DNA from 3 places in the Lysinibacillus sp. BSL11 genome. Region 2 is predicted to be linked to each of the others. Evidence: riboswitches for the same ligand, from Rfam matches in the RefSeq annotation. Region 2 holds a riboswitch; each other region holds the start of a gene.

Region 1 (10,588 bases), on a different contig from region 2:
TGTAGACTTTTTACAATAGTTAGGATCCCTCTCCCTTACATTCTCTTAAGAAAGAGAGTCTATAGAGTAAATTTGAACAAACTATTTCATATATAAAATATGTATGTTTTTTCAATTACTATTTTCATGGTGCTTGTGGTTTTGTTCCTCTAATATGAGGATAAGTGGAGGAATCGATATGAATATACAGGAGATAAAGCAATTTTTAAGTCTATATCAGACAGAACAAAATGAATCAGAATTTTGGTTAAAGAATAGATTACAGGCAGTTAAGGATGCAGGTGAATATCACCCAACAACAGAGGAGCTAGTTTTTGGCGCACGGGTGGCATGGCGAAATAGCAATAAGTGTATTGGACGTCTGTTTTGGCAGTCACTGCATGTAGTAGATGCACGTGATGTTTTAGATGAAAAGGCTATTTTTCAAAAATTACTAGAACATATTGATTATGCGACAAATCATGGGAAAATCCGTCCAACTATAACAGTGTTTGCTTCAGATAGAGTACGGATTTGGAATCATCAACTAATTCGTTATGCAGGCTATGAAACAGAGGCAGGCATTATTGGAGATTCGCAGTCCATTAAATTTACAAAAGTGTGTGAGTCGTTAGGATGGAAAGGTAAAGGAACTGATTTTGATGTACTACCAATCGTTATACAGGTGGATGATCGTGCTCCTCAAATGTTTGTAATTCCTGAAGAAAATATAGTAGAGGTTTCAATCCGCCATCCAGAGTCAATCGATGTGGAGAAATTAGGAATGAAGTGGTATGCTGTACCTATTATTTCGAGTATGCGTTTTCAAATGGCTGGAATTGATTTTCAAGCAGCTCCATTTAACGGCTGGTATATGGGAACAGAGATTGGTGCTCGAAATTTAGCAGATCATGATCGTTATAATATGTTACCTGCAATTGCAGAGATTTTTAATCTTGATACAACCAAACAAGCGTCTCTTTGGCGTGATCGTGCTTTAGTAGAACTTAATATTGCTGTTCTTCACTCATTTAAAGAAGAGGGTGTGAGCATTGTTGATCATCATACAGCAGCTCAGCAGTTTAGATTGTTTGAGGAGGCTGAAAAATCAACAGGAAGAGAAGTTACTGGCAACTGGACATGGTTAATCCCACCACTTTCCCCTGCCACAACTCACATATTCCATAAACCCTATGTAAATATATATCATACACCAAATTATTTTTATCAAAAACCATGCTATTAGTGTAAAGGAATTGTTTACTTTCAACACTTTTGATGAAAGAGGGCTTACTATGTTAGATCAGCAAATTCCCAATATCCCGTGGAGACAATTGACGACACCTTATGGTAGAGGTACAGCCATTCCTAAGCTGATAGAACAGGAGCAATACACACAACTAGCTGAATTAATCGAACATCAAGGTACACTGTGGCAGGTGACACTATGGGTTTTGCTTGTCCTGTTAAAAAAGCTTACTAGTAAAAAATTAGAGGTTGTCTCCTTACAAGAAATACAATTATATTTAGCTGTGGCACATGCTATTACGAAAGATTATCTCGACCCAGTCAATACTGTTAAAAATATGCAGGAGCTATTAGACGTCAACTATTTATGGATAGAAAATGAGGACAATGATGAGCAGGAGTGGGAGGAAGAAACGCCAAAGGGCTATGGAAAGCAAGCTTTTGTAGGCTATTACTATTATAGTTATTTGCTTTTACAAGAGGCTGTTCCTATTTTTTCTACTATAACAGCTCGTAATAATGAAGCATCAGAATGCCTTGCTGAATTGCTAACATTAATCCAGCAACTCGACAATTAAGTAATGTGTAAACACTATATAGAAATAAAGCAGATGGAGGAAGCTGAACCACCTGCTTTATTTAATTTTAATGCACATATTCATTCTTAGAAGCTCTCATTGAGCAAAAGAAGAGTAAAATTGCCACAACGACAAAGAGCCATCCCGCAATATTCCAACCACCAAATAAATCATGCAAGTAGCCAAAAAGAATAGGACCAATTGCGGCAAATAAATAACCCAAAGATTGTGCAAAGCCTGATAAATCTGCTGCTTCAAATGCAGTACGAGTACGGAGAGTGAAGAACATCATTGCTAGGGCGAATGAAGAACCACCTGCTAACCCTAGAAGAACCATCCACAGGACCCCAAGACTTGTCCATTCCATGACAACTCCAACAAAGCCTACTAAATAGAAGGATGTAAACATCAATACAAGTGGGCGTTGAGAAGTCATTTTACCTGCAATAATAGGCACTGCCAAAGCCATTGGTACTTGTGAGAATTGCATGATTGAAAACATCCAGCCAGCTTTATCAGGCGCTAAACCTTGAGCAATATAGATCTCAGGTATCCACGCTGCTGTTGTATAGAATAATAAAGACTGTAAACCCATTGCCCCTGTGACAGCCCAAGTAACAGGTGATTTCCATAAAGGTGTACTGGTCTTTTTAGATGTAGTAACTGGTTCTGGGTAATTTGACTTTAGTTGAGGTATCCAAATTAGGATTGTAATTAGAACGAGTATGAGTGCAATGGAAAGCGCACCTTGCCAGCCTAACGATGAATTAGCTATCGGATAGCTAATACCAGCTCCAAGGCCAGCAGTAAAATTCATGGACATGGTGAAAAAGGCCATTAATAAACCCACATGATATGGAAATTTCAATTTTAATAATCCTGGAATTAGTACATTTCCAAAAGAAATGGCTACGCCAATTAACACAGTACCCAATAGAAGTAATTCTGTCGTACCAAGTGAACGTAGGACAATTCCTAAGGCCAAGAGAAAAGTTGATAAAAATAATGTTAGCTCAAGCCCTAGTTTGCGTGCTACAACTGGTGCAAATGGAGATATAATAGCAAAAGCCAGCAATGGAATTGTTGTTAGAAAGCCAGCCACTACATTAGATATTCCAAGATCTTCACGGATAAAGGATATAATTGGACCAACAACAGTTAGTGGCATTCGTAATGTAGAGGCTATAAAGATAACGCCAAAGACTAAAAGTAAGGTTGTTCCTTTCCAGCTAATTTTTTTACTTGGATAACTAGTGGTATGATCATTTGTAGTCAAAATAAATCCCCCCTAATAATAACCATTCTAATTGAACTACTATAACACTTTATCACACTATTAAAAATAGTAGAAGATTCATAAAATACGGAACATTTCTTGCGGTATTGAAATGTCTATGGTCTTATGTTAGTATAATAAACATCATAAATTTAATAATTATATGCCTCATGTTTGTATTGAGGTAGAGGTCGCGATATTTATAAGTATGCTAATTGAAATGACAAGCATTGATGAGATTAGCTGAAAGGAAATATTGCCGAAGTGTGAGGGGACTTGAAAACCTCATGCTGGGGCTGTCTCCGAAAGGAACAGAACTGTCACGTTTGTACAACGTGTTGAGCTATCATGTAGGAAAAACTGAGGATTAACGTAGCCATCACAGTGTATATGTGATGGCATTTTTTTGCCTCATAAATAGGAAGGAAGCTATATCGTGAGTGAAATAAAAGTAAATCAGCTCGGACATAAAGCGCCGAAGCTGAAAAAAGAATTAAAAAGCCGTCATATTACAATGATTTCTTTAGGCGGTACAATTGGTACGGGGCTATTTTTAGCCAGTGGAGGTGCTATTGCTCAGGCAGGGCCTGGGGGAGCATTGCTTGCCTATGCTTTAATCGGTATTATGGTGTATTTTTTAATGACAAGCTTAGGGGAAATGGCTGCCTATATGCCATCATCAGGTTCATTTAGTACGTATGCAACCAAATTTGTAGATCCCGCTTTGGGCTTTGCATTAGGCTGGAACTACTGGTATAACTGGGCAATCACCATTGCTGCCGAAATTGCTGCTGTGTCATTAATTATGAAATATTGGTTCCCAGATAGCTCATCAGCACTTTGGACAGTATTATTTATTGCTGTTGTATTGACGTTTAATTTACTATCCGTAAAAAGTTATGGTGAAAGTGAATATTGGTTTGCCATGATTAAAGTAGCAACGGTTATTGTTTTTATTATCATTAGCTTACTAATGATTTTTGGTATTTTAGGTGGGCAGGCTCCTGTAGGTTTTACTAATTTCTTTGTTAGTGATGGGCCATTCCATGGTGGCTTCCTTGCTACATTTGGTATTTTCCTAGCTGCAGGATTTTCATTCCAAGGGACAGAATTACTAGGAATTACAGCTGGTGAAACAGATAATCCTGGTAAAAATATTCCGAAGGCTGTTAAATCTGTATTTTGGCGTATTCTTTTGTTTTATATTTTAGCGATTGGTGCAATCGGGATGTTGATTCCATTTACAGACGAACGTTTGTTATCAGAAGATATCGCAGTATCACCCTTTACACTAGTGTTTGACCGTCTAGGTATTGCCTTTGCTGCTTCTTTAATGAATGCCATTATTTTAACGGCTATGCTGTCAGCAGGAAATTCAGGACTATATGCATCTTCTCGTATGCTATGGCAATTAGCAGTGGATGGACATGCACCTAAATTTTTTGCAAAGCTAAGTCGTAGAGGTATTCCGATTTATGCACTTATGGCAACATTAGCTGTAGGCTGTTTAGCATTTTTGGCATCCTTCTTTGGCGATGGAGTGGTTTATATCTGGCTATTAAATGCTTCTGGAATGTCTGGCTTTATTGCATGGCTAGGTATTGCGTTTAGTCATTATCGTTTCCGCCGAGCGTTTGATGCACAGGGCTTAGATCCAAGATTATTACCTTATAAAGCCAAATTATATCCGTTTGGACCACTATTTGCTTTTACAGTTTGTATGATTGTAGTCATTGGACAAAATTACACAGCCTTTACAGGCGATAAGATTGATTGGTACGGTATCCTTGTTTCGTATATTGGGATTCCATTATTTTTAGCATTATGGTTGGGCTATAAAATAAAGCACAAAACAAAAATGCTTCCACTTAAAGATTGTGATTTAAAAGTTGAAGATTAAATAATAGAGCTGTTCTGTAAACCTAAGAGCGATGGTTTATGGGGCAGTTCTTTTTTCAACACTCATAAACAAAATCTCTCTAATCAAACATCATAAATATGGTAATGTAATATACATATGGAAATTGGGTTTTGATAGGAGAGGTGCATGATAGTGCAAAAACATATCTTACTGGTAGAAGACGATGAAGCCATTCGTGAAATGGTTGATAATTACTTAACGATGGAAGGTTTCAATGTCACAACAGCGACTAATGGCGAAGAGGCATTACATAATTGTTTGCAAAATACCTTTGATTTGGTCATCTTAGATATTATGATTCCTAAATTAAATGGTTTGGAAGTATTAAAGATTATTAGAGAGCAGGCAGCACTTCCTATCATTATTATGTCTGCAAAAGACAGTGATGTTGATAAAGCATTGGGCTTAGGATTGGGGGCAGATGATTATATTGCTAAACCTTTTTCTATGCTGGAGTTTTCAGCACGTGTAAAGGCTGTTATCAGAAGAGCTACGAAATACTCTAGTCAAGCTGAACAAAAGCAAGAGGTCCTCGAAATTGATAATTTAAAGATAGATATCGTTAATTTCTCAATAACAAAGAGCGGACAAGAGATAAAGCTGACATCAAAGGAATTTTCCATTTTAAAATTGTTTGTGACAAATCGTCACAGGGTTTTTACCAAAGAGCAAATTTATCAGATGATATGGAAAGATGCCTATTACGGAGATGAAAATATTATAAATGTACATATTAGAAGACTACGTGAAAAAATAGAAGATGATCCATCAAATCCTCAGTATATTAAAACTCTATGGGGAATCGGCTATAAGTTTGAGGGATAAAAATATGATGATATTTCTATTAATAATAATTGTATTGCTAATCGGGGTCCTAATTTTTCAATGGAAAGTCAAGAGGGAACAAGAACGCGCTATCCAATACATTCATAGTAAACTACACGTAATTGTGAATGAACAGACGTATGAAAAGATTCTAGTAACAACTACAAATTCAGAAATTCAACAGTTACTTATTAAACTGAATACGTTGCTAGATCAACATCAAAAAATCCAGGCTACACATCGAAAAATGGAAAATTCCATGAAAAAGATGTTGGCCAATATTTCGCATGATCTTAAAACACCTTTAACCGTTGTACTTGGCTATATTGAAATGCTTCAACTTCAAAATGCGATGAGTGACGAAGAACGCCAACGATTACTTACAGGTGTACATGCTAAAACATTAGAAGTGTTAAAAATTATCCATACATTTTTTGACTTGGCGAAATTAGAGGCTGGAGATACAGATTACCCAATCACTAAAATCAATGTCAGTGAAATATGCCGTAAAAATATTTTGTCTTTTTACGATCTGGTTACTTCAATGGGATTAGATGTTAATATTGATATTCCTGCAAGCCCCATGTATGCCCTTGGTAATGAAGAAGCATTAAATAGGGTTCTAAACAATCTACTGTCTAATGCTATTGCATATGGAGCAGATGGCAATGTAATTGGAATTACCGTAAGACATGAAGAAGCCAATATTGATATTGATGTGTGGGATTGTGGCAAGGGTATTGATGAATATCATATCGATAGCGTATTTGAAAGGATGTATACACTTGAGGATTCTCGAAATAAATCTTTTCAAGGCAGTGGTTTGGGACTAACGATTACAAAGCGGCTAGTAGAAATAATGAATGGCTCCATCCGGTTATCGAGTATTCCTAATGAAAAAACTACTTTTACCATTTCGCTAAAACGAATGATGTATTGAATCCAGTTGTGCTTGTAGAGCTTTAATGCTTTGCAGGCTTTTTTACTTAAGAAATTTGTAAGAATGCAGTAATAAAATAGAGAGTTTCATTTTTTATAATGAAGCTAGTCACAATTGAGGGAGCGAATTACATGACATACATTGTAAAAACAAATCAGCTTACGAAAGTGTACGATGGAAAGGAAGTTGTTTCTGCTGTCAATATGAACGTTAAGAAGGGAGAGATTTATGGATTTTTAGGTCCCAATGGTGCAGGTAAAACCACTGTTATGAAGATGCTAACTAATCTAACGAAGCCTACAAGTGGAGATGTAGAAATATTAGGGGAGAAATTGACCGACAAATCCTATGAAATACTAAAAAGAATGGGGACAATTATTGAATATCCTATTTTTTATGAAAAATTAACGGCTAGTGAGACCCTAGAATTACATTGTGAATACATGGGTTATTATGATAAGAAAGAAATTGCACATGTTCTTAACTTAGTAAAGTTAACGAATACAGAGAATAAGCAGGTTAAAGATTTTTCTCTAGGGATGAAGCAGAGATTAGGCATTGCAAGGGCCATTATTACAAAGCCAGAGTTACTTATATTAGACGAACCAATTAATGGATTGGACCCAGTAGGAATAAAGGAGTTAAGAGAGCTTTTCAAGATGCTTTGTAAGGAGTACGGCATAACCATTATTATCTCAAGTCATATTTTGGCTGAAATAGAACAATTGGTCGATACAATAGGTGTTATTAAGAATGGAAGGCTCATCACTGAGGTAGCAATGGATACTATTAATCGTGATCAGGTCAATTATACCGAAGTGATCGTAAGTGATGGGAAAAAGGCAGCGTTTATTATTGAAAACGAATTAAACATTACTAATTTTAAGCTGATGGATGATAACTCTATACGTATATACGACTCAACTGTATCCCAACAAAGCCTATCAAGAGCATTAATTGAACATGACGTTGAGATTGAAGAGATTAGTAAAAAAACAAGTTCATTAGAGGATTATTTCTTAAAGCTAATCAATGGAGGCGTTGTTCATGCTTAATTTAATGCGTTTAGAAATGAAAAAGTTCCATTTAGGATCATATGTTAGAGGAGCTATCATTGCTAATTTAGTCATTCTCGGGTTTCTGTTTATGATTTTATTTATTTCTAAAGTAGAAGGAGATCCAGGGCTTGAAAATTACAAGGTTGCTTTAAGTGTCATTGATTCATTTGTAAGAGCAGTTTTTATTATTTTTGCTTCTACGTTAATAGCTAAGTTAATCATCGGAGAATATAAATTTAAAACCATTACATTAGCCTTTATGTATCCGATAAGTAGAAAGAAATTAATGGTCGCAAAGCTTGCTATTGTCATGCTATTTACTTTCAGTATGATCATTATCTCCAATGCTCTTATTACAGCCATTTTTTGTGTCGTAAGCGATCGATATGAATTAATTCCAGATGTACTATCAAGTTCTTTAATTATTCAGCATATACCTTCTGTATTGATGAATGCGATAGCTGCCTCAGGCATAGCTTTAATCCCATTGTACTTTGGGATGAGAAAATACTCTATACCGACAACTATCATTTCATCTATTATAATTGTGTCTGTCACTTCGTCAAATTCAGGTAACTTTACTTTAAACGATATAATTATTATTCCAATTACTTTAGCAATCGTGGGACTGGGTATTGCTTATTTAGCCATTAGAAATATCGAAAAGGTGGATGTTTAATCAAAAAGATACCAGGTGCTCATTCCTAGAGTACCTGGCTTTTTGTTATCCAAAAATTGTTTCCCACAGTAAGTAAATGTTTAACGTAACAACAATGACTACGACAAACCAACCTAAAACAGTTGTAATACGGTGATTAACTAGGCTTCCCATGATGTCTCGTTTACTTGTAAACATAACAAGAGGGACAAGTGCAAAGGAAATACCAAATGATAAAACAACCTGACTAAGAACCAAAGCATAGGTAGCATTCACACCAGAGGCAATGATTGCAAGTGGTGGCACCATGGTAATCGCTCTACGTAAATAAAGAGGTATTTTTCTTTGAATGAAGCCCTGCATCACTACGTCACCGGCTAAAGTCCCTACAGAGGAACTAGCAAGCCCTGCAATAAGTAAACCAAGACCAAAGGAAATGGCAGCCAGTGGGCCGAGCGCATCTTTTAAGCCATTATAGGCAACATCTAAATCTTCAACTACAACGCCTTGGGTATGGAATACTGCTGCGGCAATTATGAGCATACTCATATTGATGGCACCAGCAATAATCATAGCGATGATAATATCGATAAATTCAAAACGGAAAATACGTTTTTTTTCTGCCTCATTCCGACCAATAATACGACTTTGTGTTAAAGAGGAATGTAAGTAAATAGCATGAGGCATAACGGTTGCACCTAAAATACCTGTTGCTAATAATAGTGAATCTACACCTTCAAAGTGTGGCGTGAACATGCCGATCGCTACATCGCCCCATGCTGGCTGCGCTAAAAATGTTTGAAAGGCAAATGCCAATACAACAATTAAAACCATGCCAGAAATACCTGCTTCAAAGGCTCTAAATCCTCTTCTTTGCAGCTCTAAAATAGCAAATGAACCCACTGCTGTAATTAATGCGGCGGGAAGCATTGGGATATTGAAAAGTAAATAAAGCCCTAATGCTGCTCCGATAAATTCCGCGAGGTCAGTGGCAATGATGACCAATTCTGCCTGTATCCACAAAAAGATAGAAGTTTTTTTAGAAAAATGCTCGCGTGCGACTTCAGGTAAATTTTTTCCTGTCGCAATCCCAAGCTTGGCAGACAGAGACTGAATTAACACAGCCATTAAATTAGAAAAGGCTATAACCCAAAGTAGCAGGTAGCCGTATTGAGAGCCTGCTGTAATATTTGTAGCAAAATTACCAGGATCGATATAGGCGACTGCTGCAATGAAAGCAGGTCCTAAAAATGGTAAAAATCTTCGCCAACCTCTTATATCTCCATCTAAAACCGCCTCTGCTGACGATTTTGTGACTCGTTTGTAAACCATATTGTTCCCTCGTTTCAAAAAGTATCATCAATGAAATAAAGTTTCCTATAGGAAAATAAGATATTAGTATTCTAACGCTAGGAATAAAAAAAGTGAAGTGGTTTGCTTTATCCTTCTATAAGTATGTGCAATTCTCATCATTTTCTAATTAGACTTTCACCACTTATATCGTATACGATGAAAAGAAAAGGCGAAGGACGGATTCGACATGACACATCGAATTTTAATTATAGAAGATGAAGAAAATATTGCGAGAGTGCTACAACTGGAGCTTCAATTTGAAGGATATGAGGCAGCAATGGCCCATACAGGAACAGAAGGCTTACTACAATACCGTGAGCAGCAATGGGATTTAATTTTACTTGATATCATGCTACCTGAGATGAGCGGTATTGATGTGCTAAAGCGTATTCGTGCAACAGAATCTCAAACACCTGTTATCATGCTAACTGCCAAAAGCGAGGTAGAGGATAAGGTAAAGGGCTTGGATTTAGGAGCCAATGATTATGTGACAAAGCCTTTTGAAATTGAGGAGCTACTGGCACGAATTCGCAATGCATTACGGTTTTCGCAGAAGGTAAGTCCAAAGCAAGTTGCACTTTCATTTGGCCATTTATCGATAAACGAGCAAACAAGGGAAGTTGTATATTTTGATAAGGAAATTCAGCTGACACCTCGTGAGTATGATTTGTTGTTCTATTTACTAAAGCATCCTAAACAAGTACTGACAAGGGAGCAAATATTAGAGGCTGTGTGGGGCTATGATTATTATG
Region 2 (10,588 bases):
CTAACAATTCATTTAGTTCTTCACGAGAAAAGGTAGCTTCCTCACCAGTACCCTGTAATTCAACAAATCGTCCTGCGCCTGTCATCACAATATTCATATCAACAGCTGCAGCCACATCTTCTACATAATTTAAATCAAGAATAGCACCTTGTTCTTCGACGATCCCAACACTTGTTGCTGCCAAAAAGTCTGTTACTGGGAATTTTTCAAATGGCTTTTCTTCAGCAAATTTAGCAATGGCCTGTGTCATGGCAACAAATGCTCCCGTAATGGATGCTGTACGAGTACCGCCATCTGCTTGAATGACATCACAGTCAATCCATACAGTACGTTCGCCTAGCGCCTCTAAATCGACTACAGCACGCAATGCACGCCCAATCAAACGCTGAATCTCCATTGTACGACCATTGACTTTCCCACGAGAGGATTCACGTGGTGTACGTTGAGCGGTTGCACGGGGCAACATGGAATACTCGGCAGTGATCCACCCTTTCCCTTGCCCACGTAAAAAACCAGGTACCTTGTCTTCAATCGTTGCGGTGCAAATTACTTTTGTATTACCTACTTGAATTAATACGGAGCCTTCAGGGTGTAATAGATACTCACTATCTAATTTCACAGGTCGTAGCCCATCTGCATTTCTACCATCAAATCTTGTCATATATTTCGTTCCTCCTAAAAACTTTCGCGCCCTCATCTTATCATAATTTATGCCATCAAAAAAGTCCTCGGTGGCTTATGTACAATGCCGAAAACGGCAAAAATCAGCCTAGCCTGTTGCTAAGCTGATTTTTTACTTTAATGTGATACGTTTTATGTCGAGAGTACCTTGCTCTAACCAATTCTCAGCAATCGAACGGAAAATTGGAACAGAACCAGTTGCAAAAAATCTATGAGCAGGCACCGCATTTGCATTTGCTAAAGTGCCATTATACGCTAACATTTCCTGTACATCCTTTGCTGTTTCCTCCGCAGAAGATAAAACATTCACATCTTCTCCGACAACAGCTTCAATTTGTTTTTGTAAAATAGGATAATGTGTACACCCTAAAATAACCGTATCAAATTGTCGATTTTTCAACGGCTTTAAGCCTTCTGCTATTAAATTATTTGCAAAGTCACCTTTATATTCGCCACTTTCTACAAGTGGTACGAATGTGGGACAAGCTAGTGGAATAATATGTGTCGACGTATTGAGTGACAATAAGGCTTCTTCATACGCCCCACTTTTAATTGTTCCTTCTGTTGCAAGCACAACGACTTCATGTCGCTTCGTTTTTTTTACAGCTGCACGTGCGCCAGCATTGATAACACCTAGTACTGGAAAAGGCATATTTCTTTGTAAACTTTCGAGTGCTACTGCAGTCGCTGTATTACAAGCTATAACGAGCATCTTAACATTCATTTTTTCGAGTGCTTTTGCCATTTGCCAAGTAAAATTCCGTACTTCCTGACGACTTCTTGGACCATACGGACACCTTGCTGTATCGCCAATATAATAAATCGTTTCGTTTGGCAATCGCTTCATGATTTCTTTTGCTACGGTTAAACCGCCTACTCCTGAGTCAATAACGCCTATCGGGGCATTCATACTTTCCGCCTCAATCCTGTTTCATGTGTACATGTAGTTTTTCTAAGTAGCTTGATAATTGCGCGACTTCTTGTTCATTAAAACCAACAAGCATCTCTTGCAAATATTGCTGTCTTTTTTCAATAACTTCTTGAATGATACGTTCGCCCTTTTCGAGAAGATGAACGACAACAACACGGCGATCATTTTCATCACGCACACGCTTGACTAATTCATTTTTCTCCATTCGGTCCACTAAATCTGTTGTTGTGCTAAAAGCTAAATATAAACGGTTTGATAATTCGCCAATTGTAATATCACCAAGCTCTTCTAACCACTGTAATGCAACAAATTGTGGCGGCGTAATCGCATAATCGGAAACAATTTCTCTTCCCTTTTGCTTCACGATGGCCGCTATATAGCGTAATTCCTTTTCAACCGTTGCAACGGTTTCAGGTGAGTGCTTTGTTACTTCATCCGACATATAACTATTTCACTCCTAAAAATACGTTGAATAGTTCTATTTTGTCGTTTTTTTCACGAAATAGCAAGTGTCCATTAGTCTAATTTAAATTCTTCCAAGCGTAACAGCTCAATTAACGCCTGAGATCGATTCGTTACACCTAGCTTTTGAATTGTATTGGAAATGTGATTTCGCACTGTTTTTTCACTAATACCAAGCTGCTCTGCAATATCTCTCGTTGTTTTTTCAGCTAATAAAAGCGCAAATATTTCACGTTCTCGGTTTGTTAAAAGAGAACGATGATGAGAGCCATTCATTCAGTTACACCCTCCTCCCCCGCACGTATTGTAACTTATGTTAAGGGGCAGGAAGCGGTGACGGCTATTTGCATGATTATTCCATGTTTCCTTAAAAATTTCGAAAATTACATTGTTACATTCATAAATTTTACGTAAAAAGTAAAACCTACTATTTCAATGAATTTACATATACTTATATGTTGAACTAGTGAGGCAGAATGGCCAACTGAATGAATTTCGTTTTTTCTTCCTCTGAAATCGGCACACTTTTACCTGTACGAGGATCCATTTGCACAATTGTTCCACGACCAGTGAAACAGATTTCGTCCTTTTGATTTTTTGCTAGATAGTGAATGTCCATCGATGAATTCCCAACTTGCGCAATTTTTGTATAGATTCGTAGTACGTCATCAAAGAAAACCTGCTTTACATAATCACATTGTAAATCGGCTACAATTGGTATAGATTTCACATTCTCTTCTCCAACTGAGGGCATTGAAATTCCTAAATGTCGGAAGTAATCAATTCTTGCTTGCTCAAAATATGTAAAGCTAATCGTATTGTTCATATGACCATACATGTCTGTTTCTGAAAATCGAACTCGTACCTCACTAAAAAATGAAAAACCCTTTTCCCACTCTTGAAAATTATCGATATAATTTGCCTTCATGATATACCATCCCCTGTCATGTAATTGCCCGTCTTTTATCAATCGACGGCAAACAAAATGAATACTTATTCATTATAAAAGAAAATGCTATATTATCATAGAAAAAACGCGAATAAACAACTTGATAAATTTCATTTCTATAACTATAAAAAACTCCCTCACACGAAGTGTAAGGGAGTTCCGCTTGTCCGATATTAGTCTACGTAGTGGTCAGAACCGAAGAAGTTACGGAACATTTGCACTGTAGTTGCACGGTTTAATGAAGCGATGGATGTTGTTAAAGGAATACCTTTTGGACATGCAGCAACACAGTTTTGAGAGTTACCACAGTTCGCAAGGCCACCGTCACCCATAATCGCATTTAAACGTTCATCTTTAATCATAGCACCAGTTGGGTGAGTGTTGAAAAGACGTACTTGTGATAATGGAGCTGGTCCAATGAATGAAGCCTTTTCAGACACGTTTGGACATGCTTCCATACATACACCACAAGTCATACATTTAGATAGTTCATAAGCCCACTGACGTTTACCTTCTGGCATACGTGGACCTTCACCTAAATCATACGTACCATCGATTGGTACCCATGCTTTAACTTTTTTAAGAGCGTTGAACATACGTTCACGGTCAACTTGTAAGTCACGAATAACAGGGAATGTTTTCATTGGCTCCAATTTAATCGGCTCTGTCAATTGGTCTACTAGTGTAGAACATGATTGACGTGGACGGCCATTGATCACCATTGAACATGCACCACAAACTTCTTCTAAACAGTTCATATCCCATGATACTGGTGATGTGTTTACACCATCTTCAGTAACAGGATTTTTTTGAATTTCCATTAAAATTGAAATTACGTTCATACCATGACGGTAAGGCACTTGGAATTTTTGCCAGTAGCTATTGCCGCCCTGTGTATCTTGACGTAAGATTTCCACTTTGACCATTCTTCCAGTATTAGCTGCGATTTGCATAACTTTTAGTCTCCTTTCGCAGAGTAGTCGCGTTTACGTGGTGGGATTAATGAAACGTCGACTTCTTGGTACGTGATGATTGGATTACCAGTAGCTGGGTCAAACTTCGCCATTGTTGTTTTTAAGAAGTTCTCGTCATCACGGTTAGGGAAATCTGGTTTATAGTGTGCACCACGAGATTCATTACGTAATAGTGCACCTTTTGTCATTACTTTTGCAAGCACTAACATATTTTTAAGCTGACGCGTAAAGTGAGCGCCTTGATTGCTCCATTTTTGCGTATCATTGATGTTGATGTTATTCCAGCGCTCAGTAAGCTCATCAAGTTTTTTCAATGTATCTTCAAGCTGATCATTGTAACGTACTACAGTCATTGTAGCAGTCATCATTTCACCAAGCTCTTTATGCAGTAAGTAAGCGTTTTCTGTGCCTTCCATTTTCATGATAGCATCCCATTTCGCTTGTTCCTCTTTTACACGAGCATCGTAAATCTCTTGTGGAAGATCTTCAGCATGCTTTTTAAGGTGTTTTACATAGTCTACTGCGTTTGGTCCTGCAACCATACCACCGTAGATAGCAGACAATAATGAGTTTGCACCAAGACGGTTTGCACCATGTTGAGAGTAATCACATTCACCTGCTGCAAATAGACCAGGAATTTCAGTCATTTGATTGTAGTCAACCCATAATCCACCCATTGAATAGTGAACTGCTGGGAAAATTTTCATTGGTAATTTACGTGGGTCATCCCCTACGAATTTTTCGTAGATTTCGATGATACCACCAAGTTTAACGTCCAATTCATGTGGATCTTTATGTGAAAGATCTAGGTATACCATGTTTTCGCCATTGATACCAAGTTTTTGGTTTACACAAACGTCGAAAATTTCACGTGTTGCAATATCACGTGGTACTAAGTTACCATAAGCTGGGTATTTTTCTTCTAAGAAGTACCAAGGTTTACCGTCTTTATAAGTCCAAATACGACCACCTTCACCACGAGCTGATTCTGACATTAGACGGTTTTTGTCATCTCCAGGAATCGCTGTTGGGTGAATTTGAATGAATTCACCATTCGCATATGAAGCACCTTGTTGATAAACGATAGAAGCAGCAGAACCTGTGTTAATAACAGAGTTTGTTGTTTTACCGAAGATAATACCAGGGCCACCAGTCGCCATAATAACAGCGTCTGCACGGAATGATTTAATTTCTTCTGTACGCATATCTTGCGCTACGATACCACGACAAACGCCGTCTTCATCGATAATAACACCAAGGAATTCCCAGTGTTCATATTTATTTACTAAACCAGCTACTTCATGAGAACGAACTTGCTCATCTAGCGCATATAGTAATTGTTGACCAGTTGTTGCACCAGAGAAAGCTGTACGGTGCATTAAAGTACCACCAAAACGACGGAAATCTAAAAGTCCTTCTGGTGTACGGTTGAACATAACACCCATACGGTCCATTAAGTGAATAATGCCAGGTGCTGCATCACACATACCTTTAACAGGTGGTTGGTTCGCTAGGAAGTCCCCACCATATACTGTATCATCAAAGTGGATCCATGGAGAATCCCCTTCACCTTTAGTATTTACCGCACCATTAATTCCGCCTTGCGCACAAACAGAGTGTGAGCGTTTTACAGGAACTAATGAGAATAAATCAACTTCAGTACCAACTTCAGCTGCTTTAATCGTTGCCATCAGACCGGCAAGACCACCGCCGACAACAATTATTTTGCTTTTCGCCATGATTATTTCTCACTCCTCTTAAAAAATTGCAATGATTGCATGTGCTCTATCGTAGCTTCTATGGAATTATACGAAAGCTAAAATAGCAGCCACACCAACTACACTTAGAATTACGAAAAGAATGTTTGTTACGTAAGTAGCGATCTTTTGAGACTGAGGAGATTGTGTAATACCCCAGCTTACTAGGAATGCCCATAAACCGTTAGATAAGTGGAAAGTTGCTGATAAAATACCAACAATGTAGAATCCAAGCATGAATGGATTAGCAACAATATTCGCCATCATGTCGTAATCAACGTGTGTGCCAAGTGCTTTTTGAATACGAGTTTGGAAAATATGCCATGCAATGAATATCACTAAGAATACACCAGTAAAACGTTGTAAAGAGAACATCCAGTTACGGTACGTGCTGAAACGTCCTGTGTTTGGTGTAGCAGTGAATGCAATGTAGACACCATAGAATGCGTGGAACATTAATGGAATATAGATGACAATCCATTCAACTAGGATAAGGAATGGAATCTTTTCCATTACTGCGGTAGCATCGTTGTAACTTTCTGCCCCGCCTGTTGCTGTAAAGTTAATGAACAGGTGCATCGTTAAAAACAGACCTACTGGAATGATCCCAAGTAGAGAATGTAAGCGACGCCATAAAAACTCTCGATCTTTCGACAAGACTGTTACCCCCCTTAGTACTTAAAATAGCACAACAAAAGAAGTCATCATTTTGTAAATGATACTTCATTGACTGTGTATTTCATCATGGTACAATATTATGACATGTTTATTGTACTCTCAAGAGCTACGAGCGTCAAGGCAACTCGGAGTTTTTCATAGAGCTTATTAAAGAACTAATCTAGTACATGATGCGTCGTTTTTTCTCGAAAAATCTATCATTACTTTATTACCGTTAAATTTTAAGAAAATTCTAAGAAAGAAGGATAACAATGTTAAACACTCCATCTCCTACAATCTCATCATTTGGCTATGAGATCATTCGTGATCATATTCTATCTTCTATACTCGGTAAACATGAAGATGACGTCCTTTATTGGGCAGGTAAAGAGCTTGCTCGCAAGTTCCCATGTAAAAGTCAAGATGAACTTATCGCATTTTTCGCAGATGCCTGCTGGGGTACATTAGAACTCATAAAGGAATCAAAAGATGGGCGTATTTTCCAGTTGACAAATGACCCTGAAATTCTGCAAATAAAGCAGCGTAGCTTTAAACTTGAAGCAGGATTTATAGCAGAGCAAATTCAACTAGCTAAAGGCTACCTGACAGAATGCTATAGTGAAAAACGGGAAAAGCAACAATACGTCATGTTTACAGTCAAATGGGACGTTAAAGAACGTATTATGAATACCATTCCCTCAGAATAATTAAAAAGGATTGTCTCCCATTAAAGAATGGGATGACAATCCTTCTTTTTTCTTCCTTTTATTTCGGTCAATTACATAAAATGCTGTTTCTTCTATTATTATATGTAAAGTGCTTGCTCTAAATTAAACTCATCATGGAGAGCATTAGCTGCTTGGATCATATCATCCTGTGGTACAACAACAGACACTTTTATTTCAGAAGTACTAACCATTTTTACAGGGATATTTTCGCGACGTAACCGATCAAACATACGAGCGGCAACGCCTGGATTGGAAGCCATGCCTGAACCAATAATGGAAACTTTCGCTAGTCCAATTTCGAAGTCAGCAAAACTAAATCCAAGTGATAATTTACTATCCTCTAAAACACGTAATGCTTCCGCAAATTCCTCTTTTAAAATGGAAAACGATACAGTTGGCTTCAATCCATCAATAATGGCTTGGACAATAATATCAACATTAATACGGTTCTCTGCAAGCACCGTAAATATATCTGCTAATGAAGCATTGGAAAAAGCATCATACCCTACTGTTAAACGAATAATATCTGATTCAAATGCAACACCACGAACGACTGAATTTTTTTCCATTTCCACTTCCTCCTTCAATAAAGTGCCTACTGATTCTATTAAACTGGAACGTATAATAACAGGCATTTGAAATTTTTTTGCTAACTCCACCGCACGAGGATGTATGATATGAGACCCTAAATTAGATAACTCCAACATTTCATCATAGGAAATTTCCTGTAGCTTTTGGGCATTTGTAACATATCGTGGATCTGCTGTATAAACACCATCCACATTTGTATACATATCTACTCTCTCCGCTTCCAATGCTATGGCAAGTGCAACAGCAGCTGTTTCAGCTCCACCTTTCCCAAGCATGGTGATATTGTGCTCTTCGTCAATCCCTTGTTCTCCAGCAATAACCACAATTTGTCCCTGTGCAAAGTGTTCTTCCATTCGATTAATATCTATATAGTCGATACGAGCATGCCGATACATACCATCCGTATGTATACCAGCTTGCCATCCCGTTAGAGACACAGCCTCATAGCCTGCTTCCTGCAAGGCGATGGCAAATAAAGCACTTGATAATTGAGAGCCAGTTGACAACACTGCATCTAATTCTCTTTTTGACACATCGTCAGTTAGTTGGTGTACCATCAATTTCATCTCTTTCGCAGTGTGTCCCATTGCTGCAACGACCACTACTACATCAAATCCTTTGTCCTTTTGAGCAATCGCTTTCCTAGCAGCCTCTTGGATTTGTTCAGTAGAAGCTAATGCAGCTCCTCCAAACTTCATCACGATTTTAGCCATTTCTTTCGTTCTCCCTTCCAGTTCATATATTTTACAAAATCATGGGGTGTAAAACAGTTTCTGGAAAACCAAAAGGCAGCCTCCACATAAAGTGAAAGCTGCCTATAACATGTACAATAATCGTAACTTGCGCATGTGTGATAGCTCTCCGAAACGTTTAGAATCGACAGTCTTACATTTCTTAAATGCAAAACCAGTACAGCAATGGAACAACAAAACTGTACTTCGGCAAGCTCCCCTTTCACACAATATCTCTGGACTTGTCCATCCTCCATCGTGTTACTCTTGAATCTTGCACCTCTATCATCACTTTAAAGTGAATGTATTCAATTCATTAAGCCTTAGCGTAAACGAATTAGTCACGCAGTTGACTCTCCATAACATTGAAAACAATGTTATGGATAACCATAGCACATACCTATTCCTTTGACAATGATTGTTGCTGAAAATAGCTAAAAATTTGGCTTGCTAAATTAGCGGGCATCCCAGCCTCCTGTAATGCTAGCTCGCTCGCCTCTCGAATTTTTTTGACTGAACCAAAATGTTTAAGCAGCTGTTGCTTTCGTTTTGGTCCTACCCCTTCAATATGATCTAATACAGATTGAATGGCATGTTTCTCATGCTGTTGACGCAAGAAGGTAATAGCAAAGCGATGGACTTCGTCTTGAATTCGTTGTAATAAATAAAAGCCATCACTTGTACGTTTTAAGCTAATCACTTCCGGTGGATCACCAAACAAGAGCTGAGATGTATTATGCTTATCATCCTTGGCTAAACCAGCAATCGGTATAACAAGACCAAGCTCATCTTCTAGTACTTCACGGGCTACTTCCATTTGTCCCTTACCACCATCAATTAAGACTAAATCTGGTAATGGTAGTCCTTCCTTTAAAACACGTATATAGCGACGACGTATAACCTCCTGCATTGCACCGTAATCATCATGCTTGGCTGCTGTACGCGTTTTATATTTTCGGTACTCCTTTTTCGCAGGCTTCCCATCAATGAAAACAACCATAGCAGATACTGCATCCGTTCCATGCATATGACTATTATCAAAAGCTTCAATTCGTAAAGGTGTACTAATACCCATTGCTTCACCAAGTGCCTCACAAGCACCAATCGTACGTTCTTCCTGACGCTCTATTAGCTGGAATTTAGCTGCCACAGCAATTTCAGCATTTTTGGTAGCTAATTCAACCAATTCCTTCTTTTGACCTCTTTTCGGTGTGAGCACTTTAATTTCTAATAATTCTGTTAAGATAGCTGCATCAATGGCTTGTGGAATAAAAATTTCTTTTGGCTTAATATGCTCTGGCTTTTCATAAAAGCGCCCAACAAATGTTAAAAATTCTTCCTCTGCATCTTGATAGATGGGGAAAATTGAGACATCACGCTCAATCAGCTTTCCTTGGCGCACAAAGAAAACCTGAACACACATCCATCCTTTTTCAACAGCATAGCCAAATACATCTCGATTTGTTGTATCACTTGAAACTATTTTTTGTTTCTGCATAACCGTATCAATATGGGCAATTTGGTCTCGGAATTCCTTCGCTCGTTCAAATTCCAGGTTTTCTGCAGCTGCTAGCATTTTAACTTCAAGCTCTTTTTTGACTGCCTCCACACCACCATTTAAAAACTTCGTCATATCCTCAATCATTTCTTGATAAACCTGACCATCAATTTCCTTCACACAAGGTGCTAAGCATTGACCCATGTGATAGTACAAGCAAACCTTGGAAGGTAATTGAACACATTTGCGCAGCGGATACAATCGATCCAATAGCTTTTTCGTTTCACTTGCTGCATAGGCATTCGGATAAGGGCCAAAATATTTAGCCTTATCCTTTTTTACCTTCCTTGTCGTAATCAGACGAGGATGTTTTTCATTCGTAATTTTTAAATATGGATAGGTCTTATCATCCGTTAACATGACATTATATTTTGGATCATGTAATTTGATGAGATTCAGCTCTAAAATAAGTGCTTCAATATTTGATGACGTCACAATATACTCAAAATCTTCTATTTCACCTACAAGCCTTTGCGTTTTCCCTTCATGTGTTCCAGTAAAATAAGATCGTACACGGTTTTTCAGAACTTTTGCTTTACCGACATAAATGATAGTCCCTTGTCGATCCT
Region 3 (10,588 bases), on a different contig from region 2:
CACATTCATCTGCCTCCTTCTTTACAAGCATGCGCTATTTTGGCGGGGCTACCCTCCATTTTATGGGGTTATCCGCTACTTTTGTGCAGCTATCCATCAGTTTCACATGGCTATCCGCTACTTTTATAGTGCTATTCTTTACTTTTGCATGGTTATCCACCACTACTATATATTTAACCTAAAATAGAATTTGTAATCCTTAAACTTGCAAATGATACAAAAAAGACATCCTATTTGCATAGGATGTCTTGGGTTTAACGAAAGTGATTTTAATTACTGAGAATTAAAGTTTAGTTACGTTAGCAGCTTGTGGTCCGCGGTTGCCATCTACAACTTCGAATTCCACTTTTTGACCTTCGTCAAGAGTTTTGAAACCTTCGCCTTGGATAGCTGAGAAGTGTACGAATACGTCGTTTTCACCTTCAACTTCGATGAATCCAAAACCTTTTTCTGAGTTAAACCATTTTACTGTACCTTGTTTCATTTAAGAAAACCTCCAAAAAATAAAAGTGAACAATATGTAATTTCTTCAGCGATTGAAAAAAATTCACATATTACAAAGAGTACCGAACTAACGCGATCACTTTTTGTAATATGTGAATTCATGTTTCCGGTGAAGCAATTAAATTGTTAAGTTAAGTATAACTGCCATCCATAATTTTGTCAAATAAAGAAAAAATCTTTTTTACTTTTTTTCAAAATTTTTTTACTTCTCTTCTATTTTACAAGCAATTATTCCATGATATACTTGTGCATCATCATCGCAAGCCTCACAATAAAAGCTTTCATCCTCAGACCAAAAAGCCCAATACTGCTCCTCTTTCGTTGCCTCATTATCATAAGAGGAACGAAAATGCGCTAATCTTTGCTGTAATGCACGTTCAAAGAGCTCCTTCGTGTCAAATGTATCTTCGGTTTGAATATAAGCTTCCCAGCCTTCAAATTTCCACCAAGGCTCATAGTCCGCTTTCATGTAAATAATTGTATACATATTTGCCCATTCCTTGCTGTCATAAGATAGTTTCATTTTAGCAAACACAACTGAAATGTCTATTAAAACCACCTGAATTATGCTATTATTACCTTATTATACATACTTTTTGGAGGTATTTTTATGTTTTCAAGTATTCGACCTAAAGCAGAGCTAGAAGAACTACTAAAACGTGGTACAGATTTACATGCAACAGGCCGATTTTACCAAACACTGGCATTCAATCATTTCAATTCACAAGATGAGGAGCACTTAAAGGCACTTTATCAAAAGCTCAAAGATATTACCCCTTCCATGAATGCCATTTTTCACCATTATTTAAGCGAGATATCCCCTACCTCTCAATTAATCATTAGTGAAGAAAATATTAATCAATACTTAACACAGTTTTTCTTAGCAACTCGTGATGATCATTATGTAGATGAAACTGTCAAATTTTTCAATCTATTCCGTAAGCATCAATATGAGCCTGGTAAATTAATTGTTGTCTTCAACCAATTTGCCTTCTATATTACTACATATATTTTACACAATTTTGGTATCAAGCCAAATAAAGCATTTCAATATATGAAATCATTCCAATCCGCTGTCAATGTCGATCAAGAATTATTAGTGGAAGTGTTAACAGAACGCATTATTGAAAATGTGGTAGGAGAAGTATCCTCTTTAATGGATGTCAATGCCAAAATTATGTACATGAAGGATTTAGTTTTTAGCCTAGATAAGCAAAATGAAGAAATTCAATCCTCTACTGCTGCAACAGAACAGATTGCTGCTTCTATCAATGAGGTTGCACGCATGTCTTCTCATATATCAGAGAAAACAACTGAATCTGTTGACCATGCTACAAAAGGTAAAAACGCTATTGAGCATGCTCTATCGGAGATTTTTAAAACAGAAGAGACATTTACATCCATTGTTGACTCATTTTCAGAATTACAAAAACGGGTAAATGATATTGAGCAGGTTGTCACATTAATCAATCAAATCGCCGATCAAACGAATCTACTCGCACTTAATGCCTCCATTGAAGCAGCGCGTGCAGGTGAACATGGGAAGGGCTTTGCGGTCGTTGCACAGGAAGTACGAAAGCTTGCTGAAAACACGGTAGCTGCGCTAAGTGAAGTATCTGCAAATGTTCATCATTTAAAGAGTTATTCTAATGATGTTTCTAACTCGATTACAGATACGACAGCTATTATTAAAGAAGCAACCGTTGAAGCAAAGGATTCGTTACCATTATTAAATGCCATTGTTCAAGCGATTGAGGGTATTAATTTAGATGTGACAAATACGGCTGCCATTTCCCAGGAACAAGCAGCTGCGATTGATGAAGTTTCAGCAAGAATGATCGAAATTTCAAGCTTGCAGGAAGATATTCGTGATTATAGTCATAATACATCCAGCGATATTCATTTATTAGGAAAAGAAATTAACCGTTTCCGTAATGATCTTATTGCTAACAATAATGTACAGCTTTCATCTATTGCCCTACTACAATTATCGAAAGCGGATCATATTTTATGGAAATGGCGCATTTATAACATGTTCCTTGGCCTAGAAAACGTTGATCCAAGCGATGTTTCTTCTCACAGAGACTGTCGACTTGGCAAATGGTACACTGCGCCTCGTACAGTCGAACGTTTCGGTCATTTACAGGACTATCATGAATTAGATGGCTATCATTTACGCGTCCATGAATCAGCGAAGCTTGCGGCTGAAGCCCATAAAGCGGGTCATATCGAGCAAGCTGATGTTCATCTAAAAGAGGTCGATGAGGCATCAAAGCATGTACTTTATCACATTAATAACTTAATTGCCTATTTAGAAAAAGAACGTGTCATGCAATAAAAGGAGAGGTTCGCCCCTCTCCTCTATTAAGTAGGAGGTATTCCCTTGAACAAACGAGCAAGTATAAAATTTTTTGGTGATGTCTACGGCACAGGCTACCGATTCTTCATCAAGCAAAAAGCTATTGAATTAGGGTTAAAAGGATACTGTCGATTGAATGACGCAGAGCAAATTGAAGTGGAAGTGGAGGGCTCAGAAAAGGCACTCAATGAATTTCTCCTTTTTGTCCAAAAAGGTGTGAGTCCCCAAGCCGATTCCAATTCATTTTCTTTAGAATTATACGATGATTTAAAAGGCTATATACGTATGGAGTCAGACATTGTTTAATGTCTGACTTTTTTGTAGTGTTGTTTTAGAGAGGGGTTTAACAATTTTTAATTAACACGGCGTTTTGTTACATAGGAAGTATGATAAAATTATCGAAAAATATATCGGAGTGATAATAATGAAATTTACTTGTCCTTGTTGCGGATATAAGACATTGAGCGGAAAACCACCAGGTACATATGAGATATGTGAAATTTGTTTTTGGGAAGATGACAGCGTTCAATTTTATGATAATGACTTTGTAGGTGGTGCTAATACACCATCCTTAAGGCAAGCACAGAAAAATTTCATTATATTTGGTGCGTGCGAAGAAAGATGTATTGCGTTTGTAAGAAAACCAAACGAAAAAGACGAAAAAAATTCAAATTGGAAGCCGTTTGTCTAGAGATTAGTCAACACTGGGAAATGATTACTATTCTCCTTTTTATTGAAATCAAAAAAAGTCATGCTCTTAAGAACATGACTTATCATCATTTTTTGATTTTTATCTTTTGAATGGCAGCCACTAATATTGATTCATCAGTGATTTTCACATATTGATTTTTAGATTCCTTCATATACCCTTCTTTGTTTAAATAGGCTTTTAATTTTGATTTTTTCTCAAAGACTTTTTCTTTCACTTTCTGTTCACTTACTGGTTCATCGATATTTTTTGTAATAGACACCAGAAAAATTTTTGTCATCATATATCCCCCTTTGTTTCAGTTACGAATTCACTTGGAAAAAGTTTCATACAAGACTCATTCATTTTGGATGAAGATGCTCTTCTTAGAGAATAAACGGCTCCTTTTCGAGTTAGAGCCGCTCATGGAACTCACTTATCCGCTCTCTCAAGGACCAAAACCGCTCGCAATTTGAGTAATACCGCTCGCTCTGAGGCAGAAGCCGCTCTTGAAATCAAATTACGCTCCTCTATTCAGAGACCGAATTGCAAAAAATCGCTCATTCCGATGTCAAAATGGCTCCTTAGGAGAACTAAACCGACTTATTCATGGAAACAACTCACTTATTCTATGTATTATCATTGAGAAAGTTCACAAATAGCAGTAAAATTTATGTAGGGGATTAATTTTCAATGAAACTTTATGTCGATTATTTCGTATAAGAAGATAGACATATTGAAAAGCAAGGAGGATGAAACAATGCTTAGTGTCGGACAGTTTTTCTCTAGACATAGTGCCAGCTTTCTTATTTCGCTCACAACTGTTTCTATCGCAGCCATTGCGGCAAATCCTGGATTCTTCCTTGGTGGTTTACTGTTTGCGGGTTCCTATGCGACGAGTACAGCGTTGCTGAAACATAGACAAAAAAAGAAAGTCATGCAAATAGCAGGCATCACAAAAGAAGAGTTCAAACACATTGAATCACAAGTATTAACAGCCAATAAGCATATTCAAACATTGAGTCAAAACTATTTACGTGTACGTTCTGTTTCTGCTTTTAAACAACTACTTGAAATGACGCGTATCTCCAAAAATATCGTCAAAATCGTCAAGACAGACCCACGTAAATTTTATAATGTGGAACCATTTTTCTATGCACACTTACCTTCTGCTGTGGAATTAACGGATAAATATACGATGCTTTCCAAGCAGCCTGTGAAGGATAAGGAAATTCAATTAACTTTATCCAAAACACGCGAAACCTTAACTGATTTGAATGACACAATTCAAATTGATTTAAAGGATGCGCTTGCAAATGATATCGATCATCTGCAAATGGAGATTGAATTCGCAAATCGTTCCAATCTTAGACGTAGAGAACAATTGGACTGGCGAGGCGATGATAAATGACAGCAAACGAACACGCTTTTCAACTAAATACCATACCAGGGCTTTCTCCACTAGTCCAATCCTATTTAGAAACAACTCCGCAAAACGAGGCGATAGCGACTTATGAAACGCTATCGCCTCTTGCACAAAGTCGTGCATTATTGTATGCCAGTCAAATCGATTTGGCTGATTTTGAATCTTTGCTGTCCCTTGGGCAAGATTCACAGCGAGCTCTGTCTCAATTTGCCGACCGTATGCTTGCTCAAGTAAAGCAAAAAGATGTCACTAAAATTGGTCAAATGCTGGATTCTTTAATGCAGACGTTAGATCGAGTAGATCCGACTGCTTTGGAACCTAAGAAGCAAACCTTTTTCAAAAAAATCTTTGGCAAAACCGAGCCTAATGTGAAGCAAACACTCACAGAATTTGAGCGTATTAGTATACAGGTGGAACGTATTGGTGTACAACTGGAGCGTGCACAGCTCCAGCTGATCAAAGATGTCGAAAACTTAGAGGCGCTTTATGCCCATAATCGAGGATTTTTTGAGGAATTGGCAACAGCCATTGCCGCAGGACAAATGAAAAAGCAGCAAGCCATTGAGGTAGAACTACCTGCACAAATAACGAGTGTCCAAGCAACCAAACAGCCACTTGCAATTCAGCAATTAAATGACTTTGCTGCTCAAATCGAAAGACTGGATCAACGTATTTATGATTTACAAGTATCACAGCAAGTCGCCCTGCAAACAGCTCCTCAAATCCGTATGATTCAACAGGCCAATCAAACCTTAGCTGAAAAAATTGAGTTTTCTATCGTTACCTTGATTCCGCTCTGGAAAAACCAACTGGCGATGATGTTGTCGATGCATATGGATCATCATTATGCACGTTTAGAGGAGCGATTATCAAGGGCTCATGATCGCTTCTCAAGTCCCACGTTTGAACAGCAAGTTTCGAAGTTTAAAGAAACACAGCAAGAACTGCAAACAGCAATTAAAGATGTTTTTGCCCTGCATACCGCAACTGAACAAGAGAAACAGCAGCTACAGGATGTGGCGGGTGCTAGCAGCTATCAGCGAGATTAACAAAAAAATGGGTGGCTCAGCAAATGTTCTGAACCACCCTGTTTGTTTTTATTCAAAATATTCTTTATAGTAGCCACCGACATTACCTGTGTTGTCGATGATAAAAATGAACTCTTCTGTTTCATTTTTCACTTCATACTCTTTCCCTACAGTTAATACGTTTGATACTAAGTATTTCGATGCATTTGTATGTTTGCAAGTAACCGTTCGTAATGTTGGCGCATCTTTCCATTTTAAATGTAACATATTCTCTCTACCTCTCTTTACTAGCAAAAGCTAATGTCTATTGTTTATTTTATAATATTTTTGGTCTTTTGTGGAGAAAAAAGAAATACTATACCTATTCTATCCAAAAAAATGAATATTTGAGGTGTTATGATGAGTTTTGGTGGAGTACCGCAATGGTTTTTTATCATTGCTGTAGCATTCGCAATCTGCTTTGTACTTTATGCAGAATGGAATTCTAGAAAATAAGTGAGTCCAACAGGTTGGACTCACTTTTTTGTGCTTATTTTAATGTACGCTTTAAAAATTCCTTCGTACGTTCATGTTGTGGATTGACTAATACTTGTGCTGGAGGGCCTTCCTCCACAATTACACCCTTATCCATAAAGACAACACGATCTGCTACTTCTTTGGCAAATTCCATCTCATGTGTCACAATGAGCATCGTATTGCCCTCGTTTGCTAGCTTACGCATTACCTTTAACACCTCACCCACCATTTCTGGGTCTAATGCGGATGTTGGCTCATCGAATAGCATAACATCAGGATTCATTGATAAGGCACGAGCGATGGCCACGCGCTGCTTTTGTCCACCTGAGAGTTGACGAGGCTTGGCATTCACATATTGATCCATGCCAACGATTTTCAAGTATTTAAGCGCCGTTTCTTCTGCTTCTTTTTTCGAACGTTTTAACACTTTGATTTGGCCCACTGTGCAATTACTTATGACATTATGGTTGTTAAATAAATTGAACTGCTGGAACACCATGCCTAAATGTGTACGATATTCTTGAATATTGTGCTTTTCATCTAGGATGTCTTCCCCTTTATAAATAATTTGACCGCCACTTGGCGTTTCTAATAAATTTATGCAACGAAGCAATGTGGATTTACCAGAGCCAGAGGAGCCAATTAAACAAACTACCTCTCCTTTTTCCACTTGGAAATTCACATCTTTTAACACTTGGTTACGTCCAAATGATTTACTTAAATGTTCGATTTTAATAACTGCCATTTGTGCGTCCCCCTATACGGCTTCTTTTTGTTCTTTTTGATAGGCATCAGGACCATCTAGACGTTTTTCAACATAAAGAAGGATGCGAGATGCGGTAAATGTCATGATGAAATAAAGAACACATGCAACGAAGAATGATTCGAAATAACGGAAGTTGTTACCCGAAATTGATTTTGTTTGGAAGAATAATTCCGTTACTCCAATGACATTTAATACGGCTGTATCTTTAATATTCATGATTAATTGGTTACCTGTTGCTGGTAAAACATTACGCGCTACTTGTGGTAAGACTACATGAAGCATAATTTGGAAGTGATTCATGCCAATTGCTGATGCTGCCTCGTATTGCCCATTATCAATGGATACAATACCGCCACGAACAATTTCTGCCATATAGGCCCCTGTATTGAGGGAAACGACTAAAATACCTGCTGTAATAAAGTGCATATCGATACCGAATGCGATATCTAATCCGTAGTAGACAACCATAGCTTGTACAATCATTGGTGTACCACGGAAAAATTCAACATAGCATGTTAGTATAAAATTAATGAGCTTTAAGCTATAAAATTTCACACCTTTTTTACGAACTGGAATCGTATGCATAATTCCGATGAAAAATCCGATAAATGCACCAATAATTGTACTAATACTCGAAATCAGTAACGTATAATACGCACCTCGTAAAAACATTTGCCAGTTGTTTTCAATAATTGAAAGTATCCATTCAAGACTCATGATGTTCCTCCTAACAATGTCATCTTGCTCGCTTATTTCTTTTGTGTCCTAGCTCTTTCTACCATTCTATGATTTGTCACGCTAGGACATTATCATTATGTAGAGAGGTTCTCATTTTGATAATGATGAAATGATCATGTACGGACTAGACTGGTTGCTAGTCCGTGCCATGTCATTATTGTGCTGCGGGTTGTTGAGAAATAGCTTCTTCCATAATCGCTTGACGATCATCTTCTGAAATGCCTTTTAGGATTTCATTGATTTTTTCACGATTTGCGTCATCTTTACGTAAGCCTACAGCAATTGAAGTATTTGATAGGTCTGTATCAAAGCCTTCTTCAAATGCTACATATGTGAATTTATCGTTGGCTGCAGAAGCGGAAATGCCCTCTGGACGTTCAGCTACATAGCCATCAATTTTACCTGCTTCTAGTGCAACACGCATTGCTGGGAAGCTCTCCATTGCCGTTTGCTTTTCTACGCCTTTAATTTGATCGATAACTGTGTAGTTTGATGTATTTAATTGTGATGTAATTTTAGCACCTGAGAAGTCTTGAATCGATTTTGCGCCTTCATATTTGCTACCTTTTTTAATAACCATAACAAAATCAGAAGTATAATAGTTTTCTGTAAAATCAATTGTTTTCTTACGTTCTTCTGTTGGTGACATACCTGCAATAATTGCATCAATTTTATTCGATTGTAGCGCTGGAACTAATCCGTCCCACTCCATTTTAACAATGACTAACTCTTTGCCTAAACCTTCAGCGATTTTCTTTGCCATTTGTACATCATAGCCACCTGCATATTCTGCATTATCCGCAATTTTCACTGCGCCATTCGCATCGTCTTGCTGTGTCCAGTTGAACGGTGGGTAGCCAGCCTCCATGCCAATTCGGAATTCACCGCCGCCTTCTTCTTTGTCAGTTCCAGCATCACTTGAACTGCCCTCTTTTTTGTCACTTGTGCCACATGCAGCTAGCACAATTGCCGTCAAGATAGAGATCATTACTAACAACCATTTTCTTTTCATGAAAAACTCCCCTTTTCTGTAAAAAAATAAGACAACTGTACTAAAAAAGACCTAAGTTTATTGAACTTAGGTCTTACCTTTTATGACAGTTGCCCAAATCCTCACTATAATTTCCATGTTTCCGAGATAGCACAACCTAGTAAATCTGGAAATCCATTTACTAGGACAGTCCTGCACTTATTCACTGCAGACCCAGTATAAAAGTACGAGCTCCTTTTATACTTCGGCGATATTTCCTTCTTCATTGCGTCTTCGCTTGCTTTTACTCAACAATGAACTAATAAATACCGCGCCTCTACCTCACTGGTAACAATTCGTGAGGTTTGTTTATTTAATTGATATTTAGATACTACTATAAAACTAATATGTTCGTCAAGACGATTTTAACATTTTTCTGACTAATGACAATATTAGGATATTGTGCGCTCTGCTTCCACTTTAAATCGTTAAACTTTTGTTGATATTTCTGAAAATTACAACAAATATTTATTATAGAGTATGTTCTCTATGTGAGAAAAGTTGCGTTTTTTCTTTCTTTGCTCCTCTAAACGATACAACATTCGTACTCTTTCAAGCATAGAATCGGTCAATACCTTTTATCATACAAAAAACCCTGCTGAACATTGTTCGCAGGGTTTAATGGCATTATGAATTTAATAATAAATCTTCAGGATTTTCGATTAATTCTTTAACTGTTTTTAAGAATCCTACAGAATCTTTACCATCGATGATACGGTGATCGTATGAAAGTGCTACATACATCATTGGACGGATTTGAACTTCACCATTTACTGCAACTGGACGGTTTACAATTGAGTGCATACCTAAAATACCAGCTTGCGTACCGTTCATAATTGGTGTTGACATTAATGAACCGAATACACCACCATTTGTGATTGTGAATGATCCACCAGCCATGTCATTTAAGCCTAATTTTTTATCACGAGCTTTTGTCGCTAAGTTAGCGATATCTTTTTCGATTTCTGCAAAGTTTTTGCTATTTGCATCGCGTACAACTGGTACGACTAAACCTTCTTCAGTTGATACAGCAATACCGATATCAAAGAAGTTATTTAAATGAATTTCATCGCCAGAGATTTGAGCGTTTACGTATGGGTATTTTTTCAGTGCTGCAACAACAGCTTTAGTGAAGAATGACATGAAACCAAGTTTGATGTCGTTTGCTTTTACAAACTCTTCTTGTTTACGTTTACGAAGTGCCATGATGTTTGTCATGTCAATTTCGTTGAATGTTGTTAACATTGCTGTTGATTGTTTAACTTCTAATAAACGTTTTGCAATTGTTTGGCGACGACGGCTCATTTTTTCAATTGTTACACGGTCAGAATTAGCTGCTGGTGTGAATACTACTGGGCCACCTGAAGTTGCTACGGATGTAGGTGCTGCTGCTGGCGTTACAGCGGGTGCTGTACCGTGAGCTGCTACATCTTGTACACGTACACGTCCTTGTGGATCTACTGGAGATACCGCTGCAAGGTCAATACCTTTTTCACGTGCAAGACGACGTGCTGCTGGAGATGCAACAACACG

What was found. A riboswitch is a leader RNA that binds a small molecule or an ion and turns the genes downstream of it on or off. The one in region 2 is predicted to bind lysine.
Positions count from the first base shown of each region.
Region 1: another riboswitch for lysine. It lies ahead of RCJ95_RS21885 (amino acid permease); the one in region 2 lies ahead of RCJ95_RS02590 (aspartate kinase).
Region 3: another riboswitch for lysine. It lies ahead of RCJ95_RS16350 (transporter substrate-binding domain-containing protein); the one in region 2 lies ahead of RCJ95_RS02590 (aspartate kinase).

Region 1 covers NZ_JAVGCX010000024.1:2,324-12,911, forward strand. The annotation lists gene RCJ95_RS21870 (nitric oxide synthase oxygenase) at 179-1,225, shown strand; gene RCJ95_RS21875 (hypothetical protein) at 1,275-1,805, shown strand; gene RCJ95_RS21880 (CynX/NimT family MFS transporter) at 1,873-3,081, opposite strand; lysine riboswitch at 3,259-3,435, shown strand; gene RCJ95_RS21885 (amino acid permease) at 3,518-4,981, shown strand; gene RCJ95_RS21890 (response regulator transcription factor) at 5,135-5,827, shown strand; gene RCJ95_RS21895 (sensor histidine kinase) at 5,832-6,767, shown strand; gene RCJ95_RS21900 (ABC transporter ATP-binding protein) at 6,899-7,822, shown strand; gene RCJ95_RS21905 (ABC transporter permease) at 7,815-8,504, shown strand; gene RCJ95_RS21910 (Nramp family divalent metal transporter) at 8,550-9,815, opposite strand; gene RCJ95_RS21915 (response regulator transcription factor) at 10,024-10,588, shown strand, end outside.
Region 2 covers NZ_JAVGCX010000001.1:508,557-519,144, forward strand. The annotation lists gene rph (ribonuclease PH) at 1-661, opposite strand, end outside; gene racE (glutamate racemase) at 794-1,591, opposite strand; gene RCJ95_RS02555 (MarR family winged helix-turn-helix transcriptional regulator) at 1,602-2,054, opposite strand; gene RCJ95_RS02560 (helix-turn-helix domain-containing protein) at 2,129-2,350, opposite strand; gene RCJ95_RS02565 (acyl-CoA thioesterase) at 2,538-3,002, opposite strand; gene sdhB (succinate dehydrogenase iron-sulfur subunit) at 3,197-3,976, opposite strand; gene sdhA (succinate dehydrogenase flavoprotein subunit) at 3,982-5,736, opposite strand; gene RCJ95_RS02580 (succinate dehydrogenase cytochrome b558 subunit) at 5,803-6,411, opposite strand; gene RCJ95_RS02585 (YslB family protein) at 6,684-7,118, shown strand; gene RCJ95_RS02590 (aspartate kinase) at 7,217-8,443, opposite strand; lysine riboswitch at 8,577-8,754, opposite strand; gene uvrC (excinuclease ABC subunit UvrC) at 8,862-10,588, opposite strand, start outside.
Region 3 covers NZ_JAVGCX010000013.1:110,604-121,191, forward strand. The annotation lists gene RCJ95_RS16290 (YkvA family protein) at 1-9, opposite strand, end outside; gene RCJ95_RS16295 (cold-shock protein) at 284-484, opposite strand; gene RCJ95_RS16300 (DUF1033 family protein) at 707-991, opposite strand; gene RCJ95_RS16305 (globin-coupled sensor protein) at 1,115-2,842, shown strand; gene RCJ95_RS16310 (acylphosphatase) at 2,888-3,169, shown strand; gene RCJ95_RS16315 (CPCC family cysteine-rich protein) at 3,288-3,554, shown strand; gene RCJ95_RS16320 (hypothetical protein) at 3,640-3,852, opposite strand; gene RCJ95_RS16325 (5-bromo-4-chloroindolyl phosphate hydrolysis family protein) at 4,312-4,962, shown strand; gene RCJ95_RS16330 (toxic anion resistance protein) at 4,959-6,026, shown strand; gene RCJ95_RS16335 (DUF6501 family protein) at 6,075-6,272, opposite strand; gene RCJ95_RS16340 (amino acid ABC transporter ATP-binding protein) at 6,535-7,266, opposite strand; gene RCJ95_RS16345 (amino acid ABC transporter permease) at 7,279-8,004, opposite strand; gene RCJ95_RS16350 (transporter substrate-binding domain-containing protein) at 8,180-9,037, opposite strand; lysine riboswitch at 9,157-9,343, opposite strand; gene odhB (2-oxoglutarate dehydrogenase complex dihydrolipoyllysine-residue succinyltransferase) at 9,683-10,588, opposite strand, start outside.